3 regions of the Comamonas aquatilis genome follow, and region 2 is predicted to be linked to each of the others. Evidence: predicted binding sites of a transcription regulator. Region 2 holds the regulator's gene; each other region holds the start of a gene.
The links. Region 2 encodes sigma-54, which starts transcription at its own class of promoters, with help from an activator protein. Its sites were predicted from a motif close to TGGCANGNAANCTGCTTT; they were not measured.
Positions count from the first base shown of each region.

Region 1: a site for sigma-54 is predicted at 6,916-6,933, ahead of ACNAZA_RS00535 (CmpA/NrtA family ABC transporter substrate-binding protein). Genes of this name have one in related genera too.
Region 3: a site for sigma-54 is predicted at 6,820-6,837, ahead of glnA (type I glutamate--ammonia ligase). Genes of this name have one in related genera too.

Region 1 covers NZ_CBCSIW010000001.1:120,061-129,751, forward strand. Annotated here, with positions in the region: gene ACNAZA_RS00505 (Hsp70 family protein) at 125-2,992, shown strand; gene ACNAZA_RS00510 (hypothetical protein) at 3,043-3,624, shown strand; gene ACNAZA_RS00515 (ribosomal maturation YjgA family protein) at 3,662-4,075, shown strand; gene ACNAZA_RS00520 (PH domain-containing protein) at 4,163-4,540, shown strand; gene ACNAZA_RS00525 (glutathione S-transferase family protein) at 4,705-5,322, opposite strand; gene ACNAZA_RS00530 (nitrate- and nitrite sensing domain-containing protein) at 5,528-6,820, shown strand; gene ACNAZA_RS00535 (CmpA/NrtA family ABC transporter substrate-binding protein) at 7,091-8,374, shown strand; gene ntrB (nitrate ABC transporter permease) at 8,407-9,363, shown strand; gene ACNAZA_RS00545 (ABC transporter ATP-binding protein) at 9,360-9,691, shown strand, end outside.
Region 2 covers NZ_CBCSIW010000021.1:50,590-60,280, reverse strand. Annotated here, with positions in the region: gene argS (arginine--tRNA ligase) at 1-1,640, shown strand, start outside; gene ACNAZA_RS18850 (SPOR domain-containing protein) at 1,674-2,414, shown strand; gene ACNAZA_RS18845 (thiol:disulfide interchange protein DsbA/DsbL) at 2,517-3,167, shown strand; gene lptA (lipopolysaccharide transport periplasmic protein LptA) at 3,324-3,995, shown strand; gene lptB (LPS export ABC transporter ATP-binding protein) at 3,992-4,768, shown strand; gene ACNAZA_RS18830 (RNA polymerase factor sigma-54) at 4,866-6,467, shown strand; gene ACNAZA_RS18825 (aspartyl/asparaginyl beta-hydroxylase domain-containing protein) at 6,550-7,473, opposite strand; gene ACNAZA_RS18820 (sugar ABC transporter substrate-binding protein) at 7,846-8,793, shown strand; gene ACNAZA_RS18815 (sugar ABC transporter ATP-binding protein) at 8,850-9,691, shown strand, end outside.
Region 3 covers NZ_CBCSIW010000004.1:69,181-78,871, forward strand. Annotated here, with positions in the region: gene ACNAZA_RS07230 (ATP phosphoribosyltransferase regulatory subunit) at 1-291, shown strand, start outside; gene ACNAZA_RS07235 (adenylosuccinate synthase) at 329-1,705, shown strand; gene ACNAZA_RS07240 (phosphoribosyltransferase) at 1,735-2,259, shown strand; gene ACNAZA_RS07245 (YncE family protein) at 2,600-3,757, shown strand; gene ACNAZA_RS07250 (polysaccharide deacetylase family protein) at 3,861-4,718, shown strand; gene ACNAZA_RS07255 (sterol desaturase family protein) at 4,737-5,717, shown strand; gene ACNAZA_RS07260 (EI24 domain-containing protein) at 5,732-6,604, shown strand; gene glnA (type I glutamate--ammonia ligase) at 6,886-8,301, shown strand; gene ACNAZA_RS07270 (hypothetical protein) at 8,484-8,987, shown strand; gene glnL (nitrogen regulation protein NR(II)) at 9,096-9,691, shown strand, end outside.

The DNA.
Region 1 (9,691 bases), on a different contig from region 2:
TGGAGGGAGGACGGAGATTGGTGAATCTCCCAAACACGGCCACAGGCGAAAAGAACTGCACTCCACAGTCCTTGCTGCCAATTGTTACGATCAGCCACCTCCGTAGCGTATCGTCCCTGGCTTCATGACTGTCAATTCCACTCAGCCCGCTTATATAGTCGGCATCGATCTCGGCACCAGCCACACGGTCGTCGCAAGCGTTTCGCTGACCGGTGCGGCGGGCGATATTGCGTTGCTGGATATTCCCCAGCGCAGCGCCGCAGGCGAAGTCGTGGCCCTGCCCCTGCTGCCTTCGGTGCGCTATCAGGCGGCACCTGGCGAGCTGGGTGATAGCTGGCAGCAGCCCTGGCCTCCGCAGGGCGCAGATGAGGCCGCGCCCGCCGTCATCGGCCGCTGGGCTCGAGACCTGGGCACGGCCGTGCCTGGCCGACTGGTGGCCAGTGCCAAAAGCTGGCTCTCGCATACCGGCGTGGATCGCACGGCGCCCATACTGCCCTGGGGCGCTGACGAGGAGGTGGTCAAGGTCTCGCCGCTGGCGGCATCAAGCTCGTATCTGGCCCATGTCAAAGCGGCCTGGGATAAGGCTCACCCTGAAGCGCCGCTGCAGGCGCAAACCGTGGTGCTGACCGTGCCCGCCTCGTTTGACGAAGGCGCGCGTGCGTTGACGCTGGAGGCAGCGCAACTGGCCGGTTTGCCCGGTGTGCAACTGCTGGAAGAGCCCAAGGCCGCGTTTCATGACTGGCTGCTGCTGCAAGGCGAGCAGCTGGCGGCCCAACTGGCCGACAGCCGCCTGGTGCTGGTGGTGGACGTGGGCGGAGGCACCACCGATTTGACGCTGATCCGCGTGGAGGCCGACCCCGAAGGCGGCCTACCCACGCTGACCCGCACCGCCGTGGGCGAGCATTTGATGCTGGGCGGCGACAACATGGATTTGGCGCTGGCACATCAGCTCGAACCGGCTTTTGCAGATGAGGGTAACAAGCTGCCGGCCCAGCGTTTTGCCCAGCTGGTGCAGCGCTGCCGCGTGGCCAAGGAACAGTTGCTGGCACAAGATGCGCCCGAGCAGCTCAGCATTACCTTGCTGGGTGGCGGTAGCCGTTTGCTGGCGCAAACCCAGACCGCCACGTTGACGCGCACGCAGGTGCAGAGCCGCGTGGTCGAAGGCTTTCTGCCGCCCGCGCAGATAAGCGATGTGCCGGCCAAGCGCCAGGGCGCGCTGCGCGGTTTTGGTCTGCCATATCCGGCCGATGCGGCCATCAGCCGCCATCTGGCGCAGTTTCTGAGTCTGCACGCAGGCGGTGCTTTGCCAGATACCGTGCTGCTCAACGGCGGCGTGTTCCATGCCCATGCGCTGGTGCAGCGGCTGACTGACTTGCTTGGCCAGTGGCGCGGCAAAGCGGTGCGCGTGCTGCACAACCCGCATCCGGACTGGGCCGTGGCGCGTGGCGCGGCGGCCTATGGGCTGGCACGGGTGCAGGCCGAGTTGCAAGAAAAATCAGAGGTCAATCGGCCTGCGGTGCAAGCACAGCAAGCGCTGGCAGCTATCAAAACCATGATTCCCCGGATTGGCGGCGGTGCGGCGCGCAGCTACTGGCTGCTGCTGCCGGGAAAAAAAGGCCAAGCTCCCCAAGGCCTGTGCCTGCTGCCGCGCGGCACGGAAGAGGGCGTGCGCATCGTGCTCTCGGGCCGGCGCTTTGCGCTCAAGCTGGGCCAGGCCGTGCGCTTCAATCTGTTGGCCAATAGCCAGAGCAGCGTCCCCGTGCAGGCCGGACAGATAGCGCCTTTGACGGGCGACGGCTGGGTGGAGCTGCCCCCGTTGGCCACCGTGCTGCCCGTGCCCGAAGGCCTGGCCGCTGCGCAGGTGGAGGTGCAGCTGCAGGCCAGCATGAGCGAGGTCGGCACGCTGGAGGTGCGCTGCGTGGCCGTGCAGGATGCCGCCCAGTCCTGGCTGCTGCCCTTTGCCGTGCGCGGTGCGGTTGCTGCAGAAAACATAGCTGCCAGCGCAGATGCATCAAGCGCTGAAGAACCAAAAGGCTTGAATTCTCAGGCCACCAGGCTGCCCGAAGCCTTGGCGCTGATCGAGCGCATTTTTGGCACCCAGGCGCAGGAGGTGACGGCCAAGGAAGTACGCCAGCTGCGCCAATCGCTGGAGAAGGTGTTGGGCCCGCGCGAGGGCTGGGAGGTGGGCCTGCTGCGCGCCCTGTTTGATGCGTTGCTGGCCCGCGCCAAGCGCCGCCGCCGCACGGCCGAGCATGAACGCGTGTGGCTGAACCTTGCCGGCTGGTGCCTGCGCCCCGGCGTGGGCGCCGAGCTCGATGGCTGGCGCATGGCGCAGGTCTGGGCCTTGTATCCCCAGGGCCTGGGCCATGGTAAGGAAGCGGCCAACTGGACGGAATGGTGGGTCTTCTGGCGCCGCGTGGCGGCCGGTCTTAACGAAGAGCAGCAAATGCAGGTGCTGGAAGCCGTGGCCGGCCAGATGCAAAAAACCGTGCAGCAAACCACCCGCGCCGGCGGCAAATCAAGCCACGGCAGCTATGACGACATGCTGCGCCTGTTTGCCGCCATGGAAGCCGTGCCCTGGCAGTACCGCCAGGAGATGGGGCAGTGGATGCTGCAGCGCCTCGAGCGCGAAGGCGAAACCGTGCAGACCTGGTGGGCGATTGGCCGTCTGGCCGTGCGCCAGTCGCTGGCTGCCAATGCACATCTGGTGATGCCGCCCGAAGCCGCACAGGAGTTTCTGGACGCCACGCTGGCCCAGGACTGGCGCAAGAACGAAACCGCCATGTTCGCCGCCGTGCAAATGGCCCGCATGACCGGCGACCGCGCCCGCGATCTGCCCGATGCCGTGCGGGAGCAGGTGCTGGAAAAAATGCGCTCCAGCGGCGCGCCGCAGCGCTGGATAGAGCTGGTGGAGCAGGTGGTGCAGATGGAGGCCGAGGACCACAAACGCAGCCTGGGCGACAGCCTGCCGCCGGGGCTGGTGCTGCTGTAAAAGTGGCCTAATGTTGGGTTTCTTGTGAACTTTTGGAGCTTGAAAAGACTATGAGTCCGATTGCCTTTACATACCTGTGCGAAGGGAATGCCGAGTTCTATCGTTCTGTTGCTGCTGCCATCGAGGGCGAGTTTGAGGATTTTCATGAGGAGGAGGGGTGGACGAGCAATCCAAGCTACTTCCGCTCTCTGTTGGTTGTACCTGACGAGCCCCGTTTTTATGCGCAATATTTGGGCGAAATTGCAGGTGCTTTTTCCATATTTGTTGCTTCGTGCTTTGCGAAGAAGATATTTGATGAGCTATACGAGAGGACTGCTAAAAGGCCCGTTGGTATTTTTCTAGATCGTTTGCTATCGCGTGCTGATGGGAAAGCAGTTGAGATCCAGAATGTGATCTACCTAGAAGACATAAATGTTTGGGTAGTCATCCGCGCAGTGGTTAATGCCGGTGAGGCGGATGAGGTTGAAAGGCTTTTTCTTCAAGCGCATCGTGTAGCTCATACGTATTTGCAAATACATGGACGTCAGGCAGCCGTTCACTGTCATGCCATTCACGATGGACGAATTGATATAGAGCCTGTGCTGTATCAAGAGGTTGCTGAAGCCAAGCTTCCCAGAAAGAAATTCAATTGAAGATTGACGGCGCGTTTATGTGGTTTTCGAGTTGTCCATGAGTAGACGTAGTCGATTTGCTTTGAGCTTTCTAGCGGCGCTGGTTATCGCCATCGGACTTGCCTCTCGTCGGGGCTGGCTGCCGTTCCCGGCGGTGCTGGGCAACTACCCGGGCGATGCGCTGTGGGCCTGGGTCGTGTTCCTGTGCGTGGCCTGGGTCAAGCCATCCATGACGCGGTGGCGTTTGGTCGGCCTCTCTCTGCTGATCGCTTTTGCCATCGAGTTTCTGCAGCTCTATCAGGCGCCCTGGATGCAGGCGCTGCGCGCCAACAAGCTGGCGTATCTGGTGCTGGGCAATGGCTTTGATCCGCTGGACTTGGCGGCCTATGTGGTCGGCATAGGCTGGGGCGCGCTGGTGGATGCCTGCTGGCCCTGGCGCCGTGTGGCACAAGCGCAAGACTTGAACGCTTGAGCCGCGTGGGCGTGATGCGCTGCGGGGCTGCTGCGTACGCTGTTTAGAATCGGCCTGTCATACAACACAGGGATTGAGGTAACTGCCATGGGATTGCTGGACGGTATGTTGGGTAACGCATCCAAGATGGATGCGGGCAAGATTCAAGCGGAGTTTGCGCAGATTCTGGCGCCGGGCGAGAGGGTGGAGCATGCGTACCAACTGATCCGCGACTACTTCGTCTTTACCGACAAGCGCCTGGTGCTGGTGGACAAGCAGGGCATCACCGGCAGCAAGGTGGATTACCACTCCGTGCCCTACAAAAGCATTACCCACTTCAGCGTGGAGACCGGCGGAACCTTCGATCTGGATGCCGAACTGAAGATCTGGATTTCCGGCATGGCGACGCCTGTGCAAAAGCAATTCAACAAGAAACTGAGCATTTACGAAGTGCAGTCGATTCTGGCCAGCTATGTGCTGAAGTGAGTTGACAGAGTTGATCGCCGTGCATGTCTGGGGCAACAAGCCTTTGCCGCTGGTTGGCTTAGGGGGATGAGTCAGCCCGGCAGTTCAAACCCCGTTACCGCACCCTGCCCTGTCTGGGGTCAGGGGAAGTCCGGTTCAGTGCGGATGGAGAGCGCCACGCCTTTTCACGGCAGCTTCTGCACCGAAGCCCTGGCGCGCATACGCTCGGAATGGGCTGCCACGCGGGGGAAGTCGGCAATGTCCACGCCATCACCTTTAAGCCAACTGGCCAAGATGTACAGATAGCCATCGGCCACGGTGAATTGCTCGCCCATCACCCAGGGCTTGTCGCCCAGGTAGTGCTTCTCGATTACGGAAAAGCATTCGTACATATTCTGCTGCACCTTGGCGCGCATGGCGGCCTGAGCGGCTTCATCGTCGGCCCAGCGCGATGCCCGCATGCGGTGGGCGTGGGCAACATGCACGGTGGAGGCCAGATAGGCATTGAAATCCTGCATCTGAGCCAACGCGAAGGCATCGTCCAGCGGTGCCAGAGCGGCTTGCGGATAGGTCTGCGCCACATACAGAAGCAGCGCAGGAACCTCGGTCAGCACGCCTCTTTCGGTGACCAGCGCAGGCACGCGGCCCTTGGGATTGAGGGTCAGGTATTCGGGGCTGCGCTGCTCATGGTCGGAAAAGCTCAGCGTCTTGAGCGTGAACTGCGCGTCGGCTTCGTAGAGCGCAATCAGCACGACCTGAGCGCAGGTGCCGGCAGCATAGTACAGCGTGAGTGGGGTTGCCAAGGTCGGTCTCCAGAAATGAGGTGCCTGCCAGTGTAGGGCGCGCGCCGGTCTGCAGCCGCGGCCTGAATTCCCTGAAGGTGAGCGTTCATCCTGCTTGCCGATTGGCAGTCGCCCTGCATTGGTGTAACAAGGTCGTTCGCTGGCCTGAGGTGGCATGAAATGTGCTGTTCGTTTCAGGTATCAGCATGACAACAAGCATTACCCCATGAAAACCCCTCTGCACTACCTGGTTGCGGCAAGGCAAAACGAAATTGCCGAGCTGGAGCAGCTCGGCAGCGCTTGCGCCCTGGTCAGTCGCATGTCGCAGCTGATACATGCTCTGCAAAAAGAGCGGGGCCTGTCCAATATCTTTCTGGCCAGCGAGGGCTCGCAGGGCCGGGAGGAACTGGATCAGCACCAGCCTTGGGTGCAGCAGGCGATCACCGAGCTCAGTGCAACGCTGGAGGCCTTCAGCCTAGGCCTGTCCGGCGCGCATGGGGCGCGGCTTTTCAGTGCGATTGCCTATGCGCTGCAAGGGGTTGAGGCCTTGCCGCTGCTGCGGGCCCACCGGGATGGACAGCGGCTGACGCCCGAGGAAAGCACGCAGGCCTATATGCGCCTGGTTGCCGGCTGCCTGACCGTGGTATTCGAGGCGGCCGATAGCGCTTGCGATCCCGATATCTCCCGCACCCTGGTAGCCATGTTTCACTTCATGCAGGGCAAGGAGCTTACGGGCCAGGAGCGTGCCGCCGGTGCGGCCGCCTTTGCCAGCGGGGTGTGCAGCGCGGCACGCCAGCACCACTGGCTGCATCTGATTGAGTCTCAGGACAAGTGCTTTCAGGTATTTGCGGATTTTGCATCGCCGGCAGTGGCGGCCTGCTGGCAAACGCAAAACCAGTCCTGCGCGGATATGGCGGTGATCGAACGTTTGCGCCGTATTGCCTGCACCAGCCCGCCGGGCAGCACGCTGGACTGGGCGCTCAACAGCGTCTGGTTTGAAGCCTGCTCGCTGAGGCTGGATGCCATGCACCAAATTGAAGCCCTGCTGGCGCAGGAGCTGGAGAGCCTGTGCGATCAAAAGCTGGCGCTTGCCCGTACCAGTCTGTCTCAGCAGTTGCAGCGCTTGCAGTTGCCAGACGGTATGCCAGACCCGGCTCCAGGCCAGTCTGCGGATGGCATGCAGTTTTTCAACGAGCCTGCGCCTGGCATGCCCTGGCCCATGGACCTGGGCTGCGGGCCGCAGCTGGGGCGTTCCATTTTGTCTCTGGTGCAGGAGCAGGCGCAGCGCCTGCAGCTGATGCAGACGGAAATCGACAAGGCGAGAACCTCCTTGAAGGAGCGCAAGACGATTGAGCAGGCCAAGGGCGTGCTGATGAGCTACCGGCAGATGAGCGAGAGCGATGCCTACAAGCTCATACGCCAGACCGCCATGAACCAGAACCGACGCATGCTGGACGTGGCCGAGGCCGTATTGGCGACGGTGGAGTTGCTGCCTGCGGGAGTTGGCACCAAAGCGTAGCTCGATGGTGCAGATTCTCTGCTGCACCGCACCAAAGAAGGGCTGGCGAGGAGGTCGGCCCAGGGCTCTCCCTTTTGGCTGCGATGGGAAAAAGCTGGCATGAATTCTGCTTTGTCTTCTACATCAAGCAGGCCAAAGGCGGTCGGGCTTTAGCGTTATTACAAGTAGCTCAGGACAACGGCGTCCCTTTCTTCTCCGAACCGGGGAGGCAAGGACGCCGTTTTGTTTTGAGGTCCAGGTTTTCACCACGATTCTTGATGGAGTTTTCTCATGAGCAAGCGCCAATCGTCACCCGCTTTTACCCCCTGCGCGAGACCCACGGCCACGGGGCGCCGCGACTTCTTGCGCCTCAGTGCAGGCGCGGCATCGGGCGCTTTTCTCTATGGCGCTCTGGGCCACCATGGCGCCTGGGCTGCCGGCTCGGATGCCCCTGAAATCAAGGAAGTGAAGATAGGCTTTATCCCGCTGACCGATTGCGCCAGCGTGGTCATGGCCTCGGTACTGGGGCTGGATCAGAAATACGGCGTCAAGATCACGCCCACCAAGGAGGCCAGCTGGGCCGGCGTGCGCGACAAGCTGGTCAATGGCGATCTGGACTTTGCCCATGTGCTCTACGGCATGGTTTACGGCATGCATCTGGGCGTGGGCGGACCGCAAAAAGACATGGCCGTGCTGATGACGCTCAACCGCAACGGGCAGGCCATCACGCTGTCCAAAAAACTGGCGGAAAAAGGTGCGGTGGATGCAGCTTCCCTGGCCAAACTGATGGCCGCAGAAAAGCGCGAATACACCTTTGCCCAGACCTTTCCTACGGGCACCCATGCCATGTGGTTGTACTACTGGCTGGCCAGTGCTGGCATCAATCCAATCAAGGATGCCAAGGTCATCACCGTGCCGCCGCCGCAGATGGTGGCCAATATGCGCGTGGGCAATATGGACGGCTATTGCGTAGGCGAGCCCTGGGGCCACCGCGCCATCATGGATGGCATAGGTATCACGGCCGTCACCTCGCAGGACATCTGGCGCGATCACCCCGAAAAAGTGCTGGGCTGTACCGGCGACTTTGCCAACAAGAACCCCAATACCGCACGCGCCGTGATGATGGCCGTGATGGAGGCCGGGCGCTGGATTGATGCCAGCATGCAAAACAAGCTGAAGATGGCGGAGACCATTGCCGCCAAGTCTTATGTGAACACCAGCGTGGATGCGATCAACCAGCGCATTCTGGGGCGCTATCAAAACGGTCTGGGCAAGACCTGGGACGATCCCAATCACATGAAGTTCTTTGCCGATGGCGATGTGAACTATCCCTATCTGTCGGACGGCATGTGGTTTCTCACCCAGCACAAGCGCTGGGGCTTGCTCAAAAGCCATCCGGACTACCTGGCCGTGGCCAAGAAGATCAACAAGACCGAGCTGTTCAAGCAAGCGGCCTCGCAGCTGAAGGTCAGCCTGCCCAAATCGGATCTGCGCACCAGCAAGCTGATCGACGGCAGCAGCTGGAGCGGTGCCGATCCTGCGCGCTACGCCGATAGCTTTGCTGTCAAGGCCTGATGCACCGACCCCTGTTCTGAAAGGAGTGAGCCATGATGAGCGCACTGATCGAATCGACCCCTGCCCGCAGCGCCGACCAGCCCGAACCAGCCAATGCAGCGACGGCAGCGGCCGCTGTGCCCGCCACTGCCGTGCAAGTGCCACCATCCACGCCAGCACCGCCGCCTGCGGCACAAGCGGCCAAGGTCAGGATCTCCCTGAACCAGTATTTGAGCGCGGCGCTCAACTGGTTGCTGCCACCGGCCATGGGCCTGGGGCTGCTGGTGGTGCTGTGGTCTATCGCCGCCAGCAGCAGCGGCGGCAGCATTCCCACGCCAGTCGATACCTGGAAGCAGGCGCTGGAGGTCTTCAGCGATCCCTTTTATCGCAACGGCCCCAACGACCAGGGCGTGGGCTGGAACATTCTGGCCTCGCTGCAGCGCGTGAGCGTGGGCTTTGGTCTGGCGGCGCTGGTCGGCATTCCACTGGGTTTTGCCATCGGCCGCTTTGACTTTCTCTCGCGCATGTTCAACCCGCTGATCAGTCTGCTGCGTCCGGTGTCGCCCCTGGCCTGGCTGCCGATTGGTCTGCTGCTGTTCAAGGGCGCCAACCCTGCTGCCATCTGGACGATTTTCATCTGCTCCATCTGGCCCATGGTCATCAACACCGCGGTGGGCGTGCAGCGCGTGCCCCAGGACTATATGAACGTGGCGCGGGTGCTCAAACTCAGCGAATGGAAGATTGCCACCACCATTCTGTTTCCGGCCGTGCTGCCTTATATGCTGACCGGCGTGCGCCTGGCCGTGGGCACGGCCTGGCTGGTGATCGTGGCGGCTGAAATGCTGACCGGTGGCGTGGGCATTGGCTTCTGGGTCTGGGACGAGTGGAACAACCTCAACGTCAAGAACATCATCATTGCGATTTTCGTGATCGGCCTGGTGGGCCTGGTGCTGGAGTGGGCACTGGTCAAGCTGGCTTCGGCATTCACATTCGAGGAGGTCAAGGCATGAATTCCCATCCATCCAAACAGACTGCGGCCCGCTTCATCGATGTGCAGAATGTGGAGCAAAGCTTCAAGACCGCCAAAGGAGTGTTTCTGGCCTTGCAGAACGTCAATCTGAGCATTGCCCAGGGGGAGTTCGTGAGCCTGATCGGTCACTCGGGCTGCGGCAAGTCCACCTTGCTCAATCTGATTGCCGGACTGACCACCCCCACGCAAGGCGTGCTGCTGTGCGCCAACAAGGAGATCAAAGGCCCGGGGCCTGAGCGTGCCGTGGTGTTTCAAAACCATTCGCTGCTGCCCTGGCTCACCTGCTACGGCAATGTGTACCTGGCGGT
Region 2 (9,691 bases):
GCGCACGCGCTGCGTTCGAAAACCCCAAAGTGGCAGCCCATGGCGATTTCGCCTGTACGGCGGCCATGCAACTGGCCAAGCCGCTCAAAGCCAATCCGCGCGCTTTGGGCGAACAGCTCAAAGCCGCTTTGGAAGCCACACCGGCTTTCCAGCAATGGGTTGATGCGATTGAAATTGCAGGCCCCGGCTTTTTGAACATTCGCTTGAAGCCCGCCGCCAAGCAGCAGATCGTGCGCGAAGTGCTGGCGCAGGGAGCCGGTTTCGGCAACCAGGCCAGCCGTGGCGAAAACATTCTGGTCGAGTTCGTCTCCGCCAACCCCACAGGGCCGCTGCACGTGGGACACGGCCGTCAGGCTGCGATTGGCGATGCCATCAGCAATCTGTACTCCACCCAGGGCTGGAAGGTGCACCGCGAGTTTTATTACAACGACGCGGGCGTGCAGATCGACACCCTGACCAAGAGCACGCAGCTGCGTGCCAAGGGCTTCAAGCCCGGTGACGAGTGCTGGCCTACCGACGGCGAGAACCCGCTGGCCAAGAATTTCTATAACGGCGACTACATTGCCGACATCGCCAATGCTTTCCTGGCCAAGGAAACCATCAAGGCCGATGATCGCGAGTTCACGGCCAATGGCGATGTTGAGGATTACGACAACATTCGCCAGTTCGCCGTGGCCTATCTGCGCAACGAGCAGGACAAGGACTTGCAGGCCTTCAATCTCAAGTTCGACGAGTACTACCTGGAATCGAGCCTGTACGAGAACGGCCATGTCGAGGAAACCGTCAAGCGCCTGATCGCCAACGGCAAGACCTACGAGCAAGACGGCGCACTGTGGCTTAAGTCCACCGACTACGGTGACGACAAAGACCGCGTGATGCGCAAGACCGACGGCGGCTACACCTACTTCGTGCCCGATGTGGCCTATCACATCCAGAAGTTCAAGCGCGGCTTTACCAAGGTGGTGAACATTCAAGGTACCGACCACCACGGCACCATTGCCCGCGTGCGCGCCGGCCTGCAGGCTGCCGACGTGGGCATTCCCGAGGGCTACCCCGACTACGTGCTGCACACCATGGTGCGCGTGGTCAAGAACGGCGAAGAGGTGAAGATCAGCAAGCGTGCCGGCTCGTATGTGACGCTGCGCGATCTGATCGAGTGGACCAGCAAGGACGCCGTGCGCTTCTTCCTGCTCAGCCGCAAGCCCGACACCGAATACACCTTTGACGTGGATCTGGCCGTGGCCCAGAACAACGACAACCCCGTGTATTACGTGCAATATGCCCATGCGCGTATCCAGTCGGTGCTGCGTGCCTGGCAAGAAGCCGGCGGCGCCGGCCTGCCGTCGCTCAAGGACGTGGACCTGTCGGCGCTGGAAGGCCCGCAAGCCCAGGCCCTGATGCTGCTGCTGGCCAAGTACCCCGAGATGCTGACGGCCGCTGCCGAAGGCAATGCTCCGCATGACGTGACGTTCTACCTGCGCGATCTGGCTTCCAGCTATCACAGCTACTACGATGCCGAACGCATCCTGGTGGATGATGAAAAGCTCAAGCTGGCCCGCCTGGCCTTGGTCGCAGCCACCGCTCAGGTGCTGCACAATGGTCTGGCTGTGCTGGGTGTCAGCGCACCCGAGCGCATGTAATCAAAGCGTGAAGCGGAAAGCCTTTAGCGACCTATGAAGAAGCAGCAACGCGGCGGCACCATCCTGGGGCTGATTTTCGGCATGGTCATTGGCCTGGCGGCGGCTCTGGCCGTGGCCGTCTATGTGACCAAGGTGCCCGTTCCCTTTCTGAACAAGGGTGGTAACAACACGGATCGCGATGCCGTCGAGGCTGAGCGCAACAAGAACTGGGACCCGAACGCTCCGCTGCAAAGCCGTGCGCCGCTACCGACTCCTGCTGTGCCGCCGGCTGCCGTGGAAACGCCTGGCGTGCCTGTGACACCGAGCACGCCGGTGGCTCCGGTCACGGCCACCGGCACTGCTGCGCTGGACCCCGTGACCGGCAAGCCGGTCACGCCTGCCCAGCCCCACGTCGATCCTGCCAAGCCGGTCAAACCGGCCACGGGTGATCCGCTGGGCGATCTGGTCAAGGAGCGCTCCGCTGCCGCCGAGAAGGCCGAAAAAGCCCGTGCCGACAAGGAAAAAGCAGCTGCCGTGGCGGCTACCGGCGGCGAGCCCGGCTTCAACTACTTTGTGCAGGCCGGTGCTTTCCGTGGCGAGAAGGAAGCCCAGGCGCAGCGCGCCAAGCTGGCCATGCTGGGCTGGGAAGCTCGGGTCAGCGAGCGTGAGCAAAACGGCATCACCGTGTTCCGTGTGCGCGTGGGTCCGTTCAACAAGCGCGATGAGGCCGAGCAGCTCAAGGGCAAGCTCGACGGCGCCGGTGTGGATTCCACCCTGGTTCGTGCCGCAAGGTAAAACATCTCTGAGGCCCGGTCTGTGCCGGGTTGCCGAGCTGGGTTGAACTTTTTATGGCTGATGGCCTCTGACACTGCAGACCTGATTTAGGAGTTGGTTTTGATGAAACGCCGCGAATTTTCTCTGGTTGCATCTGCTGCAGCCACTGGTGCTTTGACACTGGGTTCCTCCGCCACCTGGGCTCAGGCTGCAGGCTTCAAGGAAGGCAAGGACTACCTCAAGCTGAGCAAGCCAGCCCCTGTCAGCGCACCCGCCGGCAAGGTCGAGGTGATCGAGTTCTTCTGGTATAGCTGCCCGCACTGCAATGTTTTCGAGCCCACGTTTGCGGCCTGGAAGAACGCAGCGCCTGCCGATGTGGTGGTCAACCGCGTGCCCGTGGCCTTCAATGCCTCGTTTGTGCCTCAGCAAAAGCTGTACTACACCCTGGAAGGCATGAATCTGCTGGGTACGCTGCACGCCAAGGCATTCCATGCCATTCACGTAGAACGCAACCGTCTGGCTACCGATGACGCCATCTTCGAATGGGCCGGCAAGCAGGGCGTGGATGTGGCCAAGTTCAAGGAGATGTACAACTCCTTTACCGTCTCCAACCAGGTGCGCAAGGCAACCCAGCTGCAGCAGGCCTATGACGTGGAAGGCGTGCCAGCCATGGGCGTGGCCGGCAAGTACTACACGGACGGCACCAAGGCCGGCAACATGGAAAATGTGTTGCGCGTGGTCAATGCCCTGATCGTTTCCAGCCGCAAAGGCTGATACGGCGAGCGCAGCTTGTACATCCCAAAAGCCCGCCAGGTCTGCCTGAGCGGGCTTTTTCATACCCGTAGGGCGAGGTTTTGATCCGGGCCGGTGTATGTTTGCGGCGGCGCCAAAAAGGGAATGACTACAATGTATGCAAGAAACGTGCCCTCCATGACCAAACGACTTCTCTCTTTCGTGCTGGCCTCGGCTTTTGCCGTATTGGCCGGCACGGCGCATGCCGAAAAGGCCGATAGCGCCAAGCCCATGAACATCGAGGCCGATGCACTGCGCCACGACGAGCTTCAGCAGACCAGCGTTTTCACCGGCAATGTGGTGATGACCAAGGGCACCATCGTGTTGCGCGGTACGCAGCTGGATGTGCGCCAGGATGCCGAAGGCTTTCAGTACGGCGTGGTCAAGGCCGAGCCGGGCAAGCGTGCCTTCTTCCGCCAAAAACGCGACACCGAGCCCGGTCAGTCCGATGAGTTCATCGAAGGCGAGGGTGAGGTCATCGAGTACGACGGCAAGGCCGATATCGTCAAATTCATTCGCCGTGGCGAGATGCGCCGCTACCGTGGCGGTCAGCTCAGCGACCAGGTCACGGGCTCGGTCATCGTCTACAACAACATCACCGACGTCTATACCGTCGATGGTCAAAAGACCAGCGGCGGCCTGCCCAGCTCCTCCGTGGGCCAGGGCGGTCGGGTGCGCGCCATCATGGCGCCCAAGGACGGCACGCCCGGTGCCCAGCCCAAGCCGGCCCAGCCCAAGGCCGAGCCCTTGCGCCAGAGCATGACGCTGGGCGGTGAGAAAGCCAGCGACAAGGCAGGTGACAAGAAATGAGTCGTGACAGCACCCTGCGCAGCGGCGAAGCGGACAGCCGCCTGGAGGCCAGGCATCTGGCCAAGTCCTATGGCAGCCGCAAGGTGGTCAAGGACGTGTCTCTGTCCGTGCAAAAAGGCGAAGTCGTCGGCCTGTTGGGCCCCAACGGCGCGGGCAAGACCACCTCGTTTTACATGATCGTGGGTCTGGTGCGCAGTGATGGCGGCGAGATCTTCATCGACGGTCATTCCGTGGGCAATATGCCGATTCACCAGCGCTCGCGCCTGGGACTGTCCTATCTGCCGCAGGAAGCCTCGATTTTCCGCAAGCTCAGCGTGGAAGAAAACGTCCGCGCCGTGCTGGAGCTGCAAAAGGACGAGCAAGGCAAGCTGCTCTCCAAGGAAGAGATAGACAAGCGGCTGAACAATCTGCTCAAGGAATTGCGCGTGGAGCATCTGCGCCAGTCTCCTGCGCTGGCCCTGTCCGGGGGCGAACGCCGCCGGGTGGAAATCGCCCGCGCCCTGGCCACGCAGCCGCGCTTCATTTTGCTCGATGAGCCGTTTGCCGGTATCGACCCCATCGCGGTGATCGAAATCCAGCGCATCATCGGTTTCTTGAAAGAGCGCGGCATTGGCGTGCTGATTACCGACCACAACGTGCGCGAAACCCTGGGTATCTGTGACCACGCCTTCATCATCAGCGACGGCCATGTGCTGGCCGAAGGTACGCCAGAGCAGATTGTGGACAACGCCGATGTGCGCCGCGTCTACCTGGGCGAACACTTCCGCATGTGATGCGTGAGTTGACCTCCGCGCTCCCCCGTTTTCTGTGGCTGCTGTCCCTGCATCGGGGACATGCCGGGGGCGCTTGCACATCAAGGATGTTCAGTTGATGAAGCCGGGCCTGTCCTTACGCGTATCCCAGCATCTCTCGCTCACGCCGCAGCTGCAGCAGTCGATTCAGCTGCTGCAACTGTCCACGTTGGAGCTGGCGCAGGAAGTTGAACAGATGCTGGTGGACAACCCGTTTCTGGAGCGCGATGGCGACGACGCCGCCGATGTGCCGATGGATGCTCCTGCTATGGAAGCGGCTACCGCTGAATCCATGGGCACTTCAGATAACTACTCATCTGAATCTGAATATTCATCAGCGCAAACAGCTTCGGAAACCATAGCTGAGGCGCCGACCGCTGAAACTCCCGAGACGCTGGACTGGAGCGGCGACGGCGCCGACGGACAAGACGGGGAGTGGGGTGGCGAATCCAGCAGCGAATGGGATGGCCCCTCCTCGTCCGGCAGCCGCAAAAGCGATGGCGACGAGGAAACCGACGCCATCGACCTAGCACGCGAGCATGAGAGTCTGAGCGATTTTCTGCACCGCCAGGCGCTCAGCTTGCGTCTGAGTGCCGAAGACTGCGCAGCGCTGCGCTTTCTGATCGAATCGCTGAACGACGACGGTTATCTGGAAGAGCCGCTGGCAGATCTGGCCTATAGCCTGGCCTGTGACGACCTAGAAGAGCGCGAAGAGCTGGAGCAGCGCTTTGCCATGGCGCTCAAGCTGCTGCAAAGCCTGGAGCCCGTGGGCGTGGGCGCACGCGATCTGGCCGAATGCCTGCAGCTGCAGCTGCGCGATCTGATTCGTCTGGCCGAAGATGAGGGCACGACAGCAAAGCACTGGGATGTGCTGCAGCTGGCCCTGTCCATGTGCTGCCAGCCCATGGACTTGCTGGCACGACGCGATATGCGCAAGCTCTCCAGCCTATGCGGCGCGCGCGAGGAGGCTCTGCGCGAGGCCCTGGCCCTGATTGCGCGGCTGGAGCCGCGACCCGGCCGCCGCTTCGTGGATGTGGAACGCCATATCGTGGTGCCCGATGTGATCGTGCGCCCGGTGCGTGTCGGCTCGGGCCGGATGGAGTTTTCCGTTCGCCTCAACACCGAAGTCATGCCGCGGCTCAAGGTGCATGACATCTATGCCGGCGTGCTGCGCCGCCACAAGAACAGCGAAGGCCATGCGGCACTGCAGCAGCGGCTGCAGGAAGCGCGCTGGTTCATCAAGAACATCCAGCAGCGCTTTGACACCATCTTGCGGGTGTCGGAAGCGATTGTGGAGCGGCAGAAAAACTTCTTTGTGCATGGCGAGCTGGCCATGCGTCCGCTGGTGCTGCGCGATATTGCCGATGCCCTGGGCCTGCACGAATCCACCATCAGCCGCGTGACCACGGCCAAGTACATGGCCACACCCCAGGGCACGTTCGAGCTCAAGTACTTCTTCGGCTCGGGCCTGGGCACCGAGACCGGCGGCAGCGCCTCCAGCACCGCCGTGCGGGCGTTGATCAAGCAGTTTGTGGACGCGGAAGACACGAAAAAACCGCTGTCGGACGCCAAGCTGGCCGATATGCTCAAGGAGCAAGGCATTGAATGCGCCCGCCGCACCGTGGCCAAGTACCGCGAGCAGCTGAAGATCCCGACCACCACGCTGCGCAAGGCGCTGTAAGCCACGCCCAACAAAAAAAGCCGCTGATGCCATGCTCAGCGGCTTTTTAATTTGGTGCGCAAAGCGCCTCAGGGGGTATCAATCAATTCGGTATCAACCACCAGATGAACAAAGCCAGCACGCCAATCATCAGCCCGAATTTGAGCACTTTGTAGAACGTGGGGTTCCAGCTGCGGAAGGCGCGGCGGTACTTGCCGGCGTAGAAGGAAATCTTGAACAGCTTGCTGATCATGCCGCGGGGATCGCCCTCGTTGTTGGGCGAGCTGGCGGCGGCCACCACGTTCTTACCCAGCCAGTGATTGAGCCACTGGGCAAAGCCGTTGGTCATGGGGCGCTCCACATCGCAAAACAACACGATGCGATTGCCTTCCGAGCGGTTCTCTGCCCAGTGCATATAGGTCTCGTCGAAGATCACGCCTTCGCCCTCGCGCCAGCTGTAGGGTGTGCCGTCCACTTCGATCATGCAGCGGTCGTCATTGGGTGCCAGCACGGCCAAGTGGTAGCGCAGCGAACCCGCATAGGGGTCGCGGTGCAGATTGAGCTTGGCGCCGGGCGGCAGCTCGGCAAACATGGCGGCCTTCACGCTGGGAATGGATTTGACCAGCGCCGTGGTCTTGGGGCACAGCTCCATGGCCGAGGGGTGGGCATCGCCATACCACTTCAGATAAAAGCGCTTCCAGCCGGTCTTGAAGAAGGAGTTGAAGCCTGCATCGTCATTGTTGGCGGCGGCCTTGATCTGCATGTTTTTTTGCAGATTGACAGCTTCTTCGCGGATTTCGCGCCAATTGGCTTGCAGCGGCGCCAGCTCGGGGAAGGTGCTGGTGGGTAGATAGGGTGTGCGCGGCACCTTGCTGAACATCAGCATGAAGACGTTGAAGGGCGCGGTGAAGGTGGAATGATCAAACAATTGCTTCACCACCTTGTGACGCACCTTGCCGCGCAGGTGCATGTACAGCCCGCAACCGAAAAACAGCACTACCAATGCCAGGACGATGATTTTTGCCATGGCGGCAATTTTACCGGGGTGCTCCAGCCGAGGCCATGGCACAGGTCAAACAGCGTTTTTCTTGAGGGCTCTCAAAGTTGATAGCTGCAGGCGCCTACTCTTCAATGGCTTGAGTCGATATTGATGCCGATCCACTGAATATCGGTCCGGCTTGGTGCCGCCGGGCCGCTCGTCGACGGGAGAAATCGACGTCTAGACAGGCAGGGGATTATTCCTACCCCTATGCACAAAGCCTGAGCCTATAAAACAAGGACTCGGTTAAGGGATTGAGCGCTTGAGGTCTATTTGCGTGGGCTCGGGTTAATACCGATGACAAACCTATAATCCGGCCCTTTTTTCCAAATTGATGGGCCTGAGGCCCGGGAGAGCGGTATGTTGCAACGTCGTCACGCAGTGGTTTCGGTCGGTCTGACAGCCTTGGCACTGGCTGGCGTCTGGGCTCCGGCAGCTCAAGCCCAGGACAAGCCCAAGGTGGCCTTGGTCATGAAATCCCTGGCCAATGAGTTCTTCCGCACCATGGAAGACGGTGCCAAGGCGCACCAGAAAGCCCACGCAGGCGAGTACGTGCTGCTGAGCAACGGCATCAAGAACGAAACCGACACCGCCGCCCAGATCAAGATGGTCGAGCAGATGGTGGCCCAGAAGGTGGATGCGCTGGTGATTGCCCCGGCTGACTCCAAGGCTCTGGTGCCGGTGCTCAAACAGGCGGTGGACAAGGGTGTGCGCGTGGTCAATATCGACAACCGCCTGGACGCCGCCGCCCTCAAGGAAAAAGGCCTGGTCATTCCTTTCGTCGGCCCCGACAACCGTGTGGGCGCTCGCCTGGTGGGCGAACACCTGGCCAAGCAGCTCAAGGCGGGCGACAAGGTCGGCATCATCGAGGGCGTGTCCACCACCACCAATGCGCAACAGCGCACGGCGGGTTTCAAGGATGCGATGACCGCAGCCAAGATGAACGTGGTTGGCGTGCAATCGGGCCAGTGGGAGATCGACAAGGGCAATACGGTGGCCGCCGGCATGCTGCGCGAAAACCCAGACCTGAAGGCTCTCCTGGCCGGTAATGACTCCATGGCCCTGGGCGCTGTGGCTGCCGTCAAGGCCGCCGGCAAGGCTGGCAAGGTGCTGGTGGTGGGCTACGACAACATTCGCGCCATTGCGCCCATGCTCAAGGATGGCCGCGTGCTGGCCACCGCAGACCAGTTTGCGGCCAAGCAAGCGGTTTTCGGCATTGAAGAAGCGCTGAAGGCCGTCAAGAACAAGACGCCGCAGGCCCAGATGCCTGCCGAAGTGAAAACGGACGTGGTGCTGGTGACCAAGTGATTGCTGCCGACAACCACCAGGGGCGGCGCGGCACGCCGGTGCTGACGCTGCAAGGCATGGGCAAGGACTATGGTCCAAGCACCGTGCTGGATGGCGTTTCCCTCGATCTGCGCGCCGGCGAATGTCTGGCGCTGACGGGGGAGAACGGCGCCGGCAAATCCACGCTGTCCAAAATGCTGTGCGGTCTGGTGACTCCCTCGCGCGGCATCATGCAGCTCAATGGTCGGGCGTTCGCGCCCAAATCCCGTGCCGAGGCCGAAGCGCTTGGCGTGCGCATGGTGCTGCAGGAGCTGGGCATGGTGCCCACCCTGACCGTGGCCGAAAATCTGTTGCTCGATCGCCTGCCCCAGCGTTGGGGCTGGCTGGATCGCGATGCCCTGGCCAAAGCTGCCCATGCGCAGCTGGCCAAGATGGGCTTGCAGCATATCGACCCCTTCACGCCCGTGGGGCAGCTGGGCATAGGCATGCAGCAAATGGTGGAGATTGCCCGCAATCTGCGCGATGGCAACCGCGTGCTGGTGCTCGATGAGCCCACGGCCATGTTGACCGCCAAGGAAATCGAGCATCTGTTCGAGCAGATCGATCTGATGAAGGCTCAGGGCGTGGCCCTGGTCTATGTGTCGCACCGCCTGGAAGAATTGCAGCGCGTGTCCGAGCGCGTGGCCGTGCTGCGCGACGGGCGCCTGGTGGATGTGCTGCCCATGCAAGGCCTGAGCGAGCCCGAGCTGGTGGAGCGCATGGTGGGTCATGCCGTGGAGTCGCTGGATACCAAGCCGCGTCGCAAGGCCGGTTCGGTGCTGCTGCGGGCCCAGGGCTTGCGACGCGGCAAGCTGGTGCAGGGCGTGGATGTGGAACTGCGCGCTGGCGAGGTGCTGGGCGTGGCCGGACTGGTGGGTGC
Region 3 (9,691 bases), on a different contig from region 2:
GGTGGCCGCTATGACGAGGTGGGCGCCGTCTACGGTCGCACCCGTCCCGCTGCAGGCTTCAGCCTGGACATCAAACAACTGGTGGCTGTCGTGCCCGAGCGTCCGCTCAAGGCTGCCATCCGCGCCCCCTGGGGTGATGACGTGCAAGTGGCTGCGGCCATTGCCGCATTGCGCCAGCAGGGCGAGACGGTAGTCTGCGTACTGCCTGGGCATGAAAGCGAAGTGGACGAGTTCCACTGCGACCGTGAGCTTGCCAACATCGGTGGGCAATGGGTCGTGCAAGCCATTTAAGGCTTTTGACTAATTTTTCGATTTATCGGATTGGAATATGAATACATCCAAAGGTCGCAACGTCGTCGTGGTCGGTACCCAATGGGGTGACGAAGGCAAGGGCAAGCTGGTTGACTGGCTGACCGAGAGTGCCAATGGCGTGGTGCGCTTCCAAGGCGGCCACAACGCAGGCCACACTCTGGTCATCAACGGCGTGAAGACCGCGCTGCACCTGATTCCCAGCGGCATCATGCGTCCCGGCGTGAAGTGCTACATCGGCAACGGTGTGGTGCTGTCCGTGGGCAAGCTGTTTGAAGAGATCGAAGGCTTGGAAAAGGCCGGCGTGCAAGTGCGTGACCGTCTGCGCGTGTCCGAAGCCTGCCCGCTGATCCTGCCTTTCCACGTGGCGCTCGATATCGGCCGTGAAGCCGCTCGCGAACAAGGCGGCGTGCAAAAGATCGGCACCACAGGCAAGGGCATTGGTCCTTCCTACGAAGACAAGATTGCTCGCCGCGCGCTGCGCGTGCAGGATCTGAAGCACCCCGAGCGCTTCGCCACCAAGCTGCGCGAGCTGTTGAACCTGCACAACCACATTCTGGTCAACGTGCTGGGCTCCAAGAACTTCGACTTCGGCGCCGGTCTGGCTCCTTACATGAAGGACGGCGAGATTCAATTCGACGCCGTGTACGAAGAAGCCATGCGCCACGCCGAGCTGCTCAAGCCCATGATTGCGGATGTGTCCAGCGAACTCAACGCAGCGCACGCCGCCGGCGGCAATCTGCTGTTTGAAGGCGCCCAAGGCACGCTGCTGGACGTGGACCACGGCACCTATCCTTATGTCACATCGTCGAACTGCGTGGCCGGCAATGCCGCCGCCGGTGCTGGTGTGGGCCCAGGCCTGCTGCACTACGTGCTGGGTATCACCAAGGCCTACTGCACCCGTGTGGGCGGCGGTCCTTTCCCTACCGAGCTGGAATGGGAAAAAGAAGGCACTCCTGGCTACGTGATGAGCACCGTGGGTGCCGAGAAGGGCGTGACCACCGGTCGTTCGCGCCGCTGCGGCTGGTTTGATGCTGCGCTGCTCAAGCGCTCGGCGCAGATCAACGGTCTGTCGGGTCTGTGCATCACCAAGCTGGACGTGCTGGACGGCATCGAAGAGCTGCAACTGTGCGTGGGCTACGAGCTGGACGGCGAAACCATCGATCTGCTGCCTCTGGGCGCTGACGACATCGAACGCTGCAAACCCATCTATGAATCCATCCCCGGCTGGACTGACTCCACCGTGGGCGTGACCGAGTACGATAAGTTGCCCGTCAACGCGCGCCGCTATCTGGATCGCATCCAGGAAGTCACGGGTGTGCCAATCGCCATGGTGTCCACCAGCCCAGACCGCGATCACACCATCCTGATGCACAACCCGTACAGCGCAGGCTGAACGGACTGAATTTTCAAAGGAACTTAGCCATGCTGACAGAAGACGGCAAGCACCTGTATGTGAGCTACGACGAGTACCACGGTCTCATCGAAAAGCTCGCTATCAAAATCCACCAGTCCGGTTGGGAATTCGACACCATCTTGTGCCTGGCACGTGGCGGTCTGCGCCCCGGTGACATCCTGAGCCGCATTTTCGACAAGCCTTTGGCTATCATGTCGACCAGCTCCTACCGCGCCGAAGCCGGTACGGTGCAGGGGCACCTGGACATCGGCCGTTTCATCGCCACGCCCAAGGGCGAGATCGCTGGCCGCGTGCTGCTGGTCGATGATCTGGCGGATTCGGGTGCCACGCTCAAGGCCGTGATCGCCATGCTCAAGACCAACTACGCGCCTATCACCGAGCTGCGTAGCGCGGTGATCTGGACCAAGGGTGTGTCGACTTTCGAGCCCGACTACTCGGTGGACTATCTGGGTACCAACCCCTGGATTCACCAGCCTTTCGAAGGTTACGACTCTCTGCGTCCTGAAAAACTGATGGAAAAGTGGAAGGTCTGAAGCCAGGCCTTCGGATCATCAAAAAGGAGCCGCCAAGGCTCCTTTTTTATTGAGGACTCACAACAAGTGGGGGCCGAGCATCCGGTCTTCTTCATTCCAGGAGGAACTTATGCGTTATTTTCATGAAGTTGCTGCCGATTTCTGCCTGGAAGCTAGGAAAATCAAGGACTGTGTGCTCACACGATTGATAGCACGCAGCCGTTGATCCCAAGGGGCGACGGTCGTGCCGCCGATCGAGACTGTTCGGTATGACTTTTATTTTGTGTTGCGCCTTGAATCGCTGGCCTTGGCTGCTGCGGGCTGAGGCTACACTGCGTGGACTTTGAGAAGGTGGTGGTTTGTGGGACGTCTCTCTTTTGGGCGCACTGGCGCCGCTTTGGCCTTGGTTGTCATCGGCGGTGCCGCCATGTGGTGGAGCGCATCTTCCGGGCCTGGACTCAAGTCGGTGGAGGCTGCTGCACCCCAGGCTGCAAACCAGACGCCGTCGGCTGCGGCGGGTAATGCGCGGGCTTCCTTGCCTGCGACCTCTGTCCTGCAGCCATCCACTGGTGTGGTGGCCGCAGCAGCGGCCCAGTCAGTTCAAGGGCCTACACCCATCTTCGTGCTCAATTCGCTGGATGCCACCATCAGCGTGATTGACCCGGTGACGTGGAAGGAGCAATCGCGCATTCCCACCGGCAAGGAACCGCACCATCTGTATCTGACGCCTGACGAAAAATCACTGGTCGTGGCCAATGCGTTGGGCGATACGCTGACCTTGGTGGATCCGCGTACGGGTGCGGTGCAGCGCGTGATCCGCGACATCGTCGATCCCTATCACCTGCGCTTTTCGCCAGACATGAAATGGTTCATCACCGCGGCCAACCGCTTGAACCATATCGACTTCTATCGCTGGGATGCGGCCACGCAGACGCCGGTCCTGGCCAAGCGCGTGTCTACGGGCAAGACGCCCAGCCATCTGTTCATCGATGCGCAAAGCAAGACCCTGTACTCCACCATGCAAGATAGCGATGCGCTGGTGGCCATCGACATCGCGACCCAGACCATCAAGTCCCGCGTGCCCACAGGCGCCATGCCGGCAGATTTGTACGGCAGCCCCGACGGAAAGAAGCTGTTCATCGGCCTGACCGGAAGTGATGCCGTCGAAGTGTTTGACATCACTGGTGCCGAGCCGCGCAGTGTGGGCATGATCAAGACGGCTGCCGGTGCGCATGCCTTTCGCGCTGCCGGAGACAACCGTCACCTCTATGTGAGCAATCGCGTGGCCAATACCATCAGCAAGATCGATATGGTGAGCGATCAGGTTGTGGCCAATTACCCGGCTCCCGGCGGCCCTGACTGCATGGATGTGTCTGCCGACGGCCGCTACATCTTTGTGGCCTCGCGCTGGGCGCGCAAACTCTCCGTGATCGACACGGTGGAAAAGAAAGTGGTGCAGCAGGTCAATGTGGGCAAATCGCCGCATGGCGTCTGGACGCTGTCGCACGCCGCGCGCTGATCTTCTTCATCGTGAGTCTCAGGCCGTAGACGAGGCCACCAGCGTACTGATGCTGGCCTGAGTCCGGCCTCTCCTAGGAGGGTGGATGCAAAGACGAAATTTCATGGCTGCAGTCGGTGTCGGCGCATGGGCTGCTCAATGGCCGCTGCTGGCGGATGCCCAGACGGGATTGCCTGCGGCTGGTGCAGCAAAAAACATAGCTGCCAGCGCATGCAGCAAGCCGGTTTACCTGACTTTTGATACCGGTCATATGGGGATTGCACACTTGGTGGCCCAGGTGCTGCGAAAGCACAAGGTGACCGTCACCTTCTTTGCCGCCAATGAGCGCACCAAAGAGGGGGGCTCCAGCCTCAGCAATTTCTGGGCGCCCTGGTGGAAGGCCAGGGCCGACGAGGGCCACATGCTGGCATCGCATACCTATGACCACATGTACTGGGTGGCGGATATTCGCGACAAGGCAAGCGGGCAGGTCACGCACTTCAAGGTCAGGCCTTCCGCGGGCGACAGGGCCAACCAGAGCTTTGTGGTGTCTGTGGCCGAGTACTGTGAGGAAATCGGCCGAGCGGCCCGCCGTCTGGAAGCCATGACCGGGCACAAGACGCTCCCTCTGTACCGTGCGCCAGGCGGCAAAACCTCTCCCGCCCTGATTGCTGCGGCAGAGCAGGGCGGCTACAAGCAGGTGGGTTGGGCCAGTGCCGGCTTTCTGGGTGATGAACTGCCCAGCGAAAAATACCCCAATGACCGCCTGCTGGCCCAGGCGCTCCAGAATATTCGCAGCGGCGATATCTTGCTGGCCCATCTGGGCATCTGGTCGCGCCAGGACCCCTGGGCGCCAGCGGTGCTGGAGCCGCTGATCACAGGATTGCTGGAGCGGGGTTTTTGTTTTCGGACGCTGGCAGAGCATCCCGCTTATATGCCGTGGATCGCCCAGGCCCGAGGCCATGCCTCGGGCAAGAAGTAAGCAGCTGAGGAGCGCATCGTGAATTGGTTGGTCGGTTGGTTTGGTGATGCCCAGCAGTGGCTTTTTGAAAGCGTAGTCCAGCCTTTGCTGTTCTACGCCGGTATGGCCAATTTGCTGGAGGATGGCTATGCAGCGACAGGCTGGCTGCTGGTGGGCCTGGTGCAGATTGTCATCATGGTCTGCGTCATCGCGCCGCTGCAGCTTTGGCGGCCTGTGGAAGCGGTGACCGACAGAAGAGCGATTCGCGTGGACATCATCTACACCTTGATTCACCGCCTGGGTCTGTTTCGCCTGGCGCTGTTTTTCACGCTGGACCCCTTGTGGGATGCCCTCATGGGCCGGCTCCATGTCTTGGGTATGCCGGCTTTTCACCTGGACGATATCTGGCCCGGCATCACGGACAACGCCTGGGTCAGTCTGCTCATGTACCTGCTGGTCTTCGATCTGGTGGAGTACTGGATACACCGTGGCCAGCACGGCTACAGCTGGTGGTGGAAGCTGCATGCCGTCCACCATTCGCAGCGCCAGATGACGGTCTGGAGCGATGATCGCAATCACCTGCTGGATGATGTGATTCACGACACCATCATCGTCTTGGTGGCTCAGCTGATTGGAGTGGCTCCGGGCCAGTTCGTGGCGATTGTGGCGCTCACCCAGCTCAGTCAGAGCCTGCAGCACGCTAATGTACGCATGTGGTTTGGCCGGCTCGGCGAGCGGCTGTGGATCAGCCCGCGCTTTCACCGTCGTCACCATGCGGTAGGCATAGGCCACGAACCCATGGCGCCGGTGCGCAACAAAAAAGCCCATGGCAATAATTTTGGCGTGCTCCTGCCTTGGTGGGACATGTTGTTTGGCACGGCCAATTTCGAGCTGCGTTATGACCCTACCGGCATACGCGATCAGGTGCGCCCCGATGCGGCGGGCCGGTTGCGCGACTACGGCCAAGGCTTCTGGTCGCAACAATGGCGTGCAATCTTACGATTGATGGGTCGCGCTTAAGGCCGGGCTTGGGTATGCTAGCTGGCATGAACTTGCTACTGGACTCCTTCTGGCGTGCCCTGGCGTATTGCGTACACAAGCGGGTGATTGCCTGGTCACTGTTTCCTCTGCTGCTCATGACGCTGATGGTCTGGGGCCTGGGGTATTTTTTCTGGGCCGATGCTGTGCAGAAAGTACAGGCGTTGCTGGACGGCGTAGGCTGGCTGCACAGGCTGTGGGTCTGGATGCAGGAGCACGGCGTGGGCTACGCTTCGGAAGTCGTGGCCTCCATGCTGGTGGTGTTGGGCACTGGGCCCATCATCGTGGTCATCTCCTTGCTGCTGGTGGCCATGTTCATGACGCCGGCGCTGACCGAGCTGGTGGCACAAAAGCGCTTTCCAGTCCTGGAGAAAAAGCAGGGCGGCTCCACCCTGGCCAGCATAGGCTGGTCGGCAGGTTCCACCGGCATTGCATTGATTGCCCTGGTGGTCACCTTGCCGCTGTGGGTCATACCCCCGCTGATGCTGCTGGTGACGCCCATGATCTGGGGCTGGCTGACTTACCGCGTCATGGCTTTTGATGCACTGGCCGAGCATGCCAGCAAGCCTGAGCGTCGCAGCCTGTTTGTGCGCTATCGGGCCGCGCTGATCGTCATGGGTCTGATCTGTGGCTATCTGGGTGCGGCACCGGGCGTGATCTGGATCTCCGGACTGGTATTCATTGCGGCCTTCTGGGTGTTGATTCCCATCGCCATCTGGATTTACGCCATCGTGTTCGCTTTCTCATCCCTGTGGTTTGCGCATTTCTGCCTGGCCGCGCTGGAACAGATGCGCAAGGAGCCCAATCGTGGTGCTCAGGAGCCTCAGGTACCTTTTGCGCCTGGAGCGCAGGCCTCCTCGGCACCTTAGTCAAATTGCGGTGCATGCTTTTGGGCATGAGGTTGCAACACTCTTTTAAATGCACCTTATTGGTGCAGTTAAATTCACCGCTTTGGTGCATTTTTTGAGCGTCGCACTAAGGTGAGACAATTCGCACCGAGTTGGTGATGGCAGTGGAATATGCTTATTCAAGGCAAGTGCCGGACTTGCTTGCCAAATGCTGACTTTGCAGCATGACAAGAAGTTGGCACGGAAGCTGCTTTATTTCTTTTATCGTTAATTTGATCAGCCAAGTTGGCAGGAGTGATCTGATGGCAAAGACCGTTGCAGACGTGATGAAGATGGTGGAGGAGAACGAAGTCAAATTCGTCGACCTGCGCTTTACAGATACCCGCGGCAAGGAACAGCACGTGACCGTGCCTGTGTCGCACTTCGATGATGACAAGTTCACCTCGGGCCATGCTTTTGACGGTTCGTCCGTTGCTGGCTGGAAGGGTATCGAAGCTTCGGACATGCAGCTCATGCCCGACCCCAACACCGCCAATATCGATCCTTTCTTTGAAGAAACCACACTGATCTTGCAGTGTGATGTGATCGAACCCGGTGATGGCAAGGCCTATGACCGCGATCCCCGCTCCATCGCCAAGCGCGCTGAAGCCTATCTGAAGTCTTCCGGCCTGGGCGATACCGCCTACTTCGGACCGGAACCCGAATTCTTCATCTTCGACGGCGTGCGCTGGGGTACCGAACCTCACAATCCCTTCTTCGAAATCGAAGAATACGAAGCTCCTTGGAATACCGGCACCAAGTTCGAAGGCGGCAACCGCGGTCACCGTCCTCGCAACAAAGGCGGCTATTTCCCCGTGCCTCCCGTCGACAGCACGCAAGACATGCGTGCCGAGATGTCCCTGATTCTGGAATCTGTGGGCATTCCCGTCGAAGTGTTCCACCATGAAGTGGCAGGCGCTGGCCAAAACGAAATTGGCACCCGCTTCTCCACTCTGGTTGAGCGTGCCGACTGGACACAGCTGCAAAAGTACGTGATCTGGAACGTGGCCAACACCTACGGCAAGACGGCAACCTTCATGCCCAAGCCCTATGCTGGCGACAACGGTTCCGGCATGCACGTGCACCAGTCCGTGTGGAAGGATGGCAAGAACCTGTTCGCCGGTGACGGCTATGCCGGTCTGTCCGACTTCGCCCTGTACTACATTGGCGGCATCATCAAGCACGCTCGTGCGCTGAACGCTATCACCAACCCCGGCACCAACAGCTACAAGCGTCTGGTGCCCGGTTTTGAAGCGCCTGTGAAGCTGGCTTACTCGGCCAAGAACCGTTCCGCTTCCATCCGTATTCCTTACGTGAGCAACCCCAAGGGCCGCCGCGTGGAAGCACGCTTCCCCGATCCATTGATGAACCCCTACCTGGGCTTCTCGGCTCTGCTGATGGCGGGTCTGGACGGTGTGGAAAACAAGATTCATCCCGGCGAAGCTGCGACCAAGGATCTGTACCATCTGCCTCCCGAGGAAGACAAGCTGGTGCCTACCGTCTGCCACAGCCTGGATCAGGCTCTGGAAGCACTGGACGCCGACCGCGCTTTCCTGACCAAGGGCGGTGTGTTCACCGACAGCATGCTGGATGCCTACATCGAGCTGAAGATGGGTGAAGTGACCCGCTTCCGCCAGGCCGTGCACCCTGTCGAATACGATATGTACTTCTCGCTGTAATCGCAGCAGGCAGTTCAGAAAAGGCGACGCAAGTCGCCTTTTTCATTGCTGCGGCCCTGTATTCAGCAGGAACCAAACAGCGGTAAGCAAGTCAATCAATCGCATCAAGACGCAAGCTTGGAGCGATACTTGCGATATCGAAATGGCTGTGCTGTCCCAAGCGGATAGCCCGAGGGAGCTGAATGAAAAAACTGTTTGTGTCGTCGCTGCTGCTGGCTGTATGTGCTGGGAGTTGGGCGCAGGATGTGATCTACCGCTGTGGGAACGAATATACGAACAATGTTTCCCAGGCCAAAGCCAAAGGCTGCAAGCCGGTGGATGGCAGCGGCGTCACCGTGATCCACGGCACGCGTGCAGCGCAGCCTGCGGCACCAAAAGTGCAGAGCGGCAACGCATCATCTGGCAGCTCTGCCTCTGCCCGCCCGGCTGAGAACAGCGCAGCGCAAAAAGCCCGAGATTCGGATGCCCGTGCCATCTTGCAGTCCGAACTGAGCAAGGCCCAGGCCCGTTTGGCTGAACTCAAGGCGGAATACAACGATGGCAATCCCGTGCGCACGGCGCTGGAGTTGCGCAACCCTCAGGGCTACCCAGAGCGCGTGGCCAAACTCAAGGCGGATATTGCCCGCCAGGAAAGCGATATTGCCGGTATCCGGCGTGAGCTGGAGCGTCTGCCTCCGGCTAACTAGCGCTGGCCAGTTCACGCGCAAGTTATGGCTCCTACCGCAGCTTGGCAGGTCAGGCTGTGAACGATTTATGCGGGGCGGCAGATGCAGCCACCCCCGTCAGGGTTTCGCATGAGCACCACTTTTGTTCCCTCTTTGGCGCAGCAGTCCTCTGCTAGCGTCAAAAACTACCAGGCCCTGGATTTGCTGTGCACGCTGATTGCCGTGCTGGACATGAATGGCGCCATCTGCTTTGCCAATGCGGCGCTGGAAAATGCTCTTGGGCAATCGCGCCGCACCATGGAGGGCGGAGAGTTCGCGCTGAGCTTTACAGAGCCCGCCCTGCTGGACAAGGCCCTGAGCGGAGCCCGCAGCAACGACTTCGCTGCGCTGCGCTTTGAAGCCAGTCTGCAGCGCCTGGGCCAGGAGCCCTTGCCGGTGCACGCCACGGTCTCCATAGCGGAGCAAACCGGTCATGTCATGGTGGAGATGTGGCCGTTGGAGCAGCAGGCCCGCCAGGACCGCGAGGAGCGCTTGCGCGAGCAGGCCCAGGCCAACAAGGAACTGATCCGCAATCTGGCCCATGAGATCAAGAATCCGCTGGGCGGCATACGTGGTGCGGCCCAGCTGCTACAGATGGATCTGGCCTCGCCCGAGCTGCGCGAATACACCACGGTCATCGTGCACGAAGCCGATCGCCTGCAAGCCCTGGTGGACAGGCTTTTGGC